2 regions of the Pseudarthrobacter sp. LMD1-1-1.1 genome follow, and region 2 is predicted to be linked to the other one. Evidence: riboswitches for the same ligand, from Rfam matches in the RefSeq annotation. Region 2 holds a riboswitch; the other holds the start of a gene.

Region 1 (3,403 bases), on a different contig from region 2:
GGACGTCCTTGTTCGCTTCGATCTTGGCCGTCAGGTCATCGTGGTTGATGGTGCCGTCAGCGGCCGTGGCAACGACGACGACCTTCATGCCGGCCAGGACGGCGGAGGCGGCGTTGGTGCCGTGGGCGGAGGCGGGGATCAGGCAGACGTTGCGCTGCTCTTCGCCGCGGGAGTGGTGGTAGCCGCGGATGGCCAGCAGGCCGGCGAGCTCGCCCTGGGATCCGGCATTGGGCTGGATGGACACCTGGTCGTACCCGGTGATCGCGGTCAGGTCCGCCTCCAGGTCGGCAATCAGTTCACGCCAGCCTTCGGTCTGGGAGTCCGGGGCGAAGGGGTGGATGGAGGCGAATTCCGGCCAGGAGATGGCTTCCATCTCGGCGGTGGCGTTCAGCTTCATGGTGCACGAGCCCAGCGGGATCATGGTGCGGTCCAGCGCCAGGTCCCGGTCCGACAGCTTCCGGATGTAGCGCAGCAGCTGGGTTTCGGACCGGTGCGTGTTGAACACCGGGTGCTGCAGGTAGTCGGAGGAACGTCCGACGGCGGCCTCCAGTCCGAAGCCTTCAGCCGCGGCAACGGAGGCCCCAAAGACGTCCGCGACGTCGGCGACGATGGCCGCCGTCGTGGTTTCATCGAGCGAGATGCCCACGGTATCGGCGTCGATGGAACGCAGGTTGATGCCGCGCGCTTCGGCATCGGCGACAAGCGCGGCAGCGCGTCCGGGGACGCGGACGGTAAGGGTGTCGAAGAAGCTCGTGTGCAGCACCTCCACACCGGCAGCCGCCAGCGAGGCCGCCAGCACCCGGGCGTGGCCGTGCGTCGTTTCCGCAATCGCCTTCAGCCCGTCGGGGCCGTGGTAGACGGCGTACATCGAGGAAACGATGGCCAGCAGGGCCTGCGCGGTGCAGATGTTGGACGTGGCCTTTTCGCGGCGGATGTGCTGCTCGCGGGTCTGCAGCGCCAGGCGGTACGCGGGAACCCCTGCGTCGTCCTTTGACACACCCACCAGGCGGCCGGGCAGCGACCGCTCCAGGCCCTTGCGGACCGCCATGTATGCGGCGTGCGGGCCGCCGAAGAACAACGGCACCCCGAAGCGCTGCGTGGAGCCGACGGCGATGTCGGCGCCCTGCTCGCCCGGAGGAGTGATCAGGGTCAGTGCAAGCAGGTCAGCGGCCACGGTGACCAGTGCGCCGCGCTCCTTCGCCGCCGCAATAGTGGCGGACTGGTCCCAGACCCGCCCGGAGGCACCGGGCTGCTGGAGCACGATGCCGTTGATGTCGCCGTCGGGCAGGCCGTTGGACAGGTCGGCGACCTCAACTTCGAAGCCGAGCGCCTCGGCGCGGCCCTTGACGATGGCGATGGTCTGCGGCAGCACGTCGATGTCCAGGACAGTCTTGCCGTCCGCTGCAGGCTTGGTCTTGTTGGAGCGGCGCATCAGCAGCACGGCCTCGGCCACGGCGGTGGCTTCATCCAGCAGCGAGGCGTTGGCGATCGGCAGGCCCACCAGGTCCTGGACCATGGTCTGGAAATTCAGCAGTGCCTCGAGCCGGCCCTGGGAAATCTCGGGCTGGTACGGGGTGTAGGCGGTGTACCAGGCCGGGGCCTCGAGGATGTTCCGGCGGATGACAGCAGGGGTGATGGTGTCGTAGTAGCCCTGGCCGATCAGTTGCACGGCGGTCTTGTTCTTGGCGGCGAGCCTGCGCAGTTCCGCAAGGACTTCAACTTCGCTGAGGGCATCCTGCAGGCGGAGGGCTGTTTCCTGGCGGATGACTTTGGGTACGGCGGTGTCCACCAGGGAATCGACCGTGCCGTAACCAACGGCTTTGAGCATGGCGTCGACGTCGTCCTGGCGGCGTGCACCAATGTGGCGGTCTACGAAGGTGGTGGAGGCTGGGGTAACCGACACGAAGGAACTCCATTTATTCAGGCGGCGCAGGGTACGCCACAGCTATTCGGGTCCCTCCCCGCTCTGTATTGGACCTGAGAGTTTCCGCGTTGCCTGCCTGGGCAGGACCCGCTTGCACCGTCGGTGAGCACAACAGCCGTCTCGCTTCCCCCAAGGGAGGCCGGACAACTGCCTGCTGCTTTCCAGAGGTGCCTCGCCGCGGCGGTACAGGGGCCTGCGAGATTCCTGGGGAGGATTTGCTCCTACGGCGCCTGCCTGTACTTCCGGCAGAACTCTCCCGCCGCAGATCAAAGGCTATTCATTTGTTGATGCTGACGGCCGGTGACAGCCCTCACAACTCTCCATTGTCCTACGCCACAAGCCCTCCCGGCAAATGGAAAACTACCTGCGGAGCCGTTCCAAAGCAGCCAGGAGTTCCTCCACATCAGCGGCCGCTCCGCCTTCCGGCGCCGGGCCCACGGAAAGCATGGCATTGAAGTACAACCCGTCACCCATATACAGGACAGCCTTGGCCAGGCCGTGCCCCACATCTGCTGCGATCTCGTCCAGCCACCGCTGCTGGATGGCGGCGAACCGGCGGCGGGTCTCTTCATGTGCCACCTCGGCAAGCCGCGTGGCAGCCACGATGACCCGGTCAAGCGGAGTATCCGCCCAGACGGAGGAGCGGATGAAATACGCGGCAGCACCTTCGCTGGCCGAAGCCATCGCGTCGGCGTCCGCCTTGGCCAGGCCTTCCAGGCGGTCAAGCAGCACGGAGATGAGCGCTTCCTTGTTGGGAAAGTGATAGAGGAGGCCACCTTTGGACACCCCGGCCTTCCGGGCTACGGCGTCGAGGGTTGCAGCGCGCTCCCCCACGTCGATCAGCAGGGACTCGAAGGCGTCAAGGACCGCATCACGGGCTACAGGCTTTCGGGGCATGCCTTCCATCATGCCCTTCACCGGCAGGGAAGAAGGAATGCCCGCGTTTTCAAACTGTACCGTCCAGACGGTACAGTTATTGCATGACGACTTCCATCAGCCCGGCCCCCACCCAACGGGACAGCACCGCCGCGCGGCCTCCGTGGCGGGATTGGCTTGCGCTGGGGCTGCTGATGTTTCCCGTGCTGCTGGTGGCAGTGGACAACACGGCCCTGACGTTTGCCCTGCCCGCCATCGCACGCGCCCTGGAACCGACCGGCCTGCAGCTGCTGTGGATCGTGGACTCCTATCCGCTGGTCCTGGCCGGGCTGCTGGTGTCAATGGGAAGCCTCGGCGACCGGATTGGGCGGCGGCGGCTGCTGGTCATCGGCAGCCTGGGCTTCGCCGGACTGTCCGCCGCCACAGCCTTCGCGCCCACCCCGGAGTGGCTGATCGCCGGCCGCGCGGCGCTCGGGTTCTTCGGCGCCATGCTGATGCCGTCCACCCTGTCGCTGATCCGCAATATATTCCCGGAACCCAACCGCCGGCGGCTTGCAGTGGCCATCTGGGCGGCCGGATTCTCCGGCGGCGCCGCCCTGGGCC
Region 2 (3,403 bases):
GAACGCACTGTTCCTCTCCTGCGTGCTGCTGCTGTCCGGCGTCGTCCTCATGTACGCGGGCCAGGACGTGGGCAAGGCCTTTGATATGGTCACCACCGTCTCCGCCGTCTGCTTCGTCTTTGTCTGGTCCATCATCCTGGCCAGCTACATCGCCTTCCGCCGCCGCCGGCCGCACCTGCATGAAGCATCGAAGTTCAAAATGCCCGGTGGTGTTGCCATGGTCTGGGTGGTCTTCGCCTTCTTCGCCTTCGTGATCTGGACCCTCACCACCCAGCCGGACACCCTGGTGGCCCTGCTGGTCACCCCGGTTTGGTTCATCCTGCTGGGCGCAGCATGGTTCGTCCTCCGCCGCCGCCCCGCACACCAGGCCCGTTTCGCTACGTTCCAGGCTGAACTGCAGGCGGACCAGGACTTCACCGACGCCGCAGCCGGCAAGGCTGTCCGTACGGGTGCCGCCGCAGAAGCGGGGGAAGAGCGGGTCAACCGGTGATCGCTGAGGAGCTCCGCGCTTCCGGGCTGCGCGCATCCGAACCTGGGACTTCTGAAGCCGGGCAGCTGCAGGCAGTGGCAGATCCGGAAACGGGCCGGGAATTCGTGCTGACGTTCCACTGCCCGGATGCCCTTGGCATTGTCCAGGCGGTGGCGGCATACCTGCTGGAACAGGAATGCTACATCGTGGACATCAAGCAGTTCGGCGACAGGGCGAGCGGGCGGTTCTTCATGCGCATCCACGTCACCTCGCAGGTTGAGCTGGACCTTGGCCGCCTCCGGGCCGGTTTCGGTCAGGTGGCCCAGGAGTGGCAGATGGACTGGCGGCTGGAACGCCACGGACGCAAGCAGCCCATCCTGGTGATGGTCTCCAAGTATGAGCATTGCCTCAACGACCTCCTGTTCCGCGCCCGCAATGGTGAATTGCCCGTGGAGATCGCCGCCGTGGTGTCCAACCATCCGGACCTGGAACCGCTTGCGGCGTGGCACGGTGTTCCGTTCCACCACATCCCCGTGACGCCGGAAACCAAGGCCGATGCCGAGGAGCGGCTGCTGGCCCTGGTGGACGACTACGCCGTGGAGTTGGTGGTGCTGGCCCGCTACATGCAGGTGCTCAGCGACGAGGCCACCACCCGCCTGAGCGGGAAGGCCATCAACATCCACCACTCGTTCCTGCCCAGCTTCAAGGGGGCAAAGCCCTACCACCAGGCCTACGAGCGCGGCGTCAAAACGGTGGGTGCCACCGCCCACTACGTCAACTCGGAGCTGGACGAAGGGCCCATCATCTCGCAGCAGGTCATCGAGGTGGACCACACGTACTCCGCCTCGGACCTGGTCACGGTTGGCCGCGACGCCGAATGCAAGGCGCTCACGAATGCCGTCCGCTGGCACGCTGAAGGGCGGATAGTCCTCTCCGGCAACCGGACGGTCATCCTCCGCTAGTTTGCGGGCCCGTCCACGCGGCCGGTGCCCGCACTCCCTCCAAACGGAGGGGCAGGCGCCGGCCGCCGTGGCACCACTACTGAATACAGCCTTTCGAGCTGTGGCGGGAGAGTTCTCCCGGCCATCACCGGGCAGGCGCCGTAGGAGCAAATCCTCCCCAGGAATCTCTCAGGCCCATGTACCGTCACGGCGAGGCGACTCTGGAAAGCAGTGCTGCTCCGGCAGCACTCACCGACGGTGCAAGCAGGCCCTGATGGGTTTGCGGAATCTCTCAGGTCCAATACAGAGCGGGGAGGGACCCGATCCATGCCGTGCCACCCGTGGCCGGCCAAACCTGGAGTTCCTCATGACGATTCAATCCCTCCTGGCACCAGCCGCAGCACCGACTCCCGCGGAAGGACAGGCCGGCAAGTACGGTACGGTACTGCCTGTCCGGATGCAGATCATTCCCTCGGAGGGTATTGCCGCCCGCATCCAGGCCGCCGTGCCCCCTGGGGCGCAGCTGACGGTGACGTGCCTGCCCCGCCAGGGTGTGGGACCCACCATCCGGACGGCCATTGAGCTTGCCTACCTTGGCTTCGAGGTTGTTCCGCACCTGGCAGCACGAAGCATCGAAAGCCGTGAGCAACTGGCCGGCGTGGTCCGGAACTGCCACGACGCCGGCATCACCGAAGTGTTCGCCGTCGGCGGTGACGCGGGGGAGCCGGCCGGTCCCTATGACAGCAGCCTTCCGTTGCTGGAGGACCTCGCGGAGGTCTCTGGCGGCACCATCCGGGCCGGCGTGGCGGGCTACCCCGAAGGGCACCCGGGCCACAGCGAACTGCACATGCTTGATGCCCTGCTGGAAAAGCAGCACCTGGCATCGTCAGTGGTGACGCAACTGTGCCTTTCGGCCCCCCGGATCCAGTGGTACGCCCAAACCCTGCGCCGGGAAGGGGTGCGCCTGCCTGTCTGGGCCGGAGTGCCCGGCGCCGTTCCGCGGGCGCAGCTCATTCGCGCCGCGCTGAAAATCGGTGTAGGCCCATCCCTCACACTGCTGAACCGCAGGGGACCCCTTGGCCGGCGCCTGCTCCAAGATGGCCGCTACTCCTCCGAGGCCATCGTCGCGGAACTGCAGCGCGGCGAAGCAGTGGAAGGTATCCACCTTTACACGTTCAACAACCTGGCCGGCCCCGCCAACTAGAGGCCGGCGGCGGGGGTAGCCGTGACGCGGAGCGGAAAGTTCAGCATGCTTAGTGTTTGTCCACATAGGATGGATAAGCACGGCAGCCTACCCGCTGCAGGTCGATTTGAATGAAGGTGACCATGGCCAGGCGCAGCAATCCCGCAGTACGAATCGCACAGGAAACCGCCCACAACGCAATGTTCGATGCCGACGGCAAACCCAAGCCCGGTGTCCACAACATGCTCCTGAAGGCAGTGCAGATCCAGCGGCCCCTGGTGGTGGCCTACATCCGCCGGCTCCAGAAGAAGCATCCACGGGCCACCGCCGCCCAGTTGGCGGCCATCGCAGAGCGTGACTACCTGCGCGCAGTGACCGGTGGGGGTGCCCTGGTGGGTGCCACCGCCGTCGTCCCTGGTGTTGGAACCGTGGCGTCGCTGGGACTTTCCGCAGCCGCAACCGTCGGCTTCCTGGAGGCGACGGCCCTCTACGCGACGTCGCTGGCAGAGCTCCACGGCATCCGCCTCACCAATCCCGAGAAGGCCGGCACCATGGTTATGGCCATCATGCTTGGTGAGGAAGGGACCGCCCTGCTGGGAACGCTCAGCGGCCAGGCGGCCGGCGGCGCCAAGCCCGCCGACGTCTGGGGGAACATGCTGTCCAAGTCCTCGATCCCTGGATTCGGGAGTGTGCGGAAGAAGATCCAGCACGCCTTCCTGAAGAACCTGCTCAAACGGCAGGGCACTGCGCTGTTCGGCCGGGCCCTCCCCTTCGGCATAGGGGCAGTTGTGGGTGGAGCCGGTAACCTCG

The links. Region 2 has a riboswitch for glycine ahead of MRBLMD1_RS08860 (methylenetetrahydrofolate reductase). Riboswitches for the same ligand answer to the same signal wherever they lie in the genome.
Region 1: it holds a riboswitch for glycine, as region 2 does, so the genes downstream of both, gcvP (aminomethyl-transferring glycine dehydrogenase) here and MRBLMD1_RS08860 (methylenetetrahydrofolate reductase) in region 2, are expected to answer to the same signal.

Annotation. Positions count from the first base shown of each region.
Region 1 is NZ_JBEGHP010000027.1:30,051-33,453, reverse strand. Features, by position in the region: gene gcvP (aminomethyl-transferring glycine dehydrogenase) at 1-1,903, opposite strand, end outside; glycine riboswitch at 2,096-2,193, opposite strand; gene MRBLMD1_RS21195 (TetR/AcrR family transcriptional regulator) at 2,285-2,821, opposite strand; gene MRBLMD1_RS21190 (MFS transporter) at 2,905-3,403, shown strand, end outside.
Region 2 is NZ_JBEGHP010000012.1:704,137-707,539, forward strand. Features, by position in the region: gene cycA (D-serine/D-alanine/glycine transporter) at 1-490, shown strand, start outside; gene purU (formyltetrahydrofolate deformylase) at 556-1,431, shown strand; glycine riboswitch at 1,526-1,625, shown strand; gene MRBLMD1_RS08860 (methylenetetrahydrofolate reductase) at 1,778-2,614, shown strand; gene MRBLMD1_RS08865 (hypothetical protein) at 2,737-3,403, shown strand, end outside.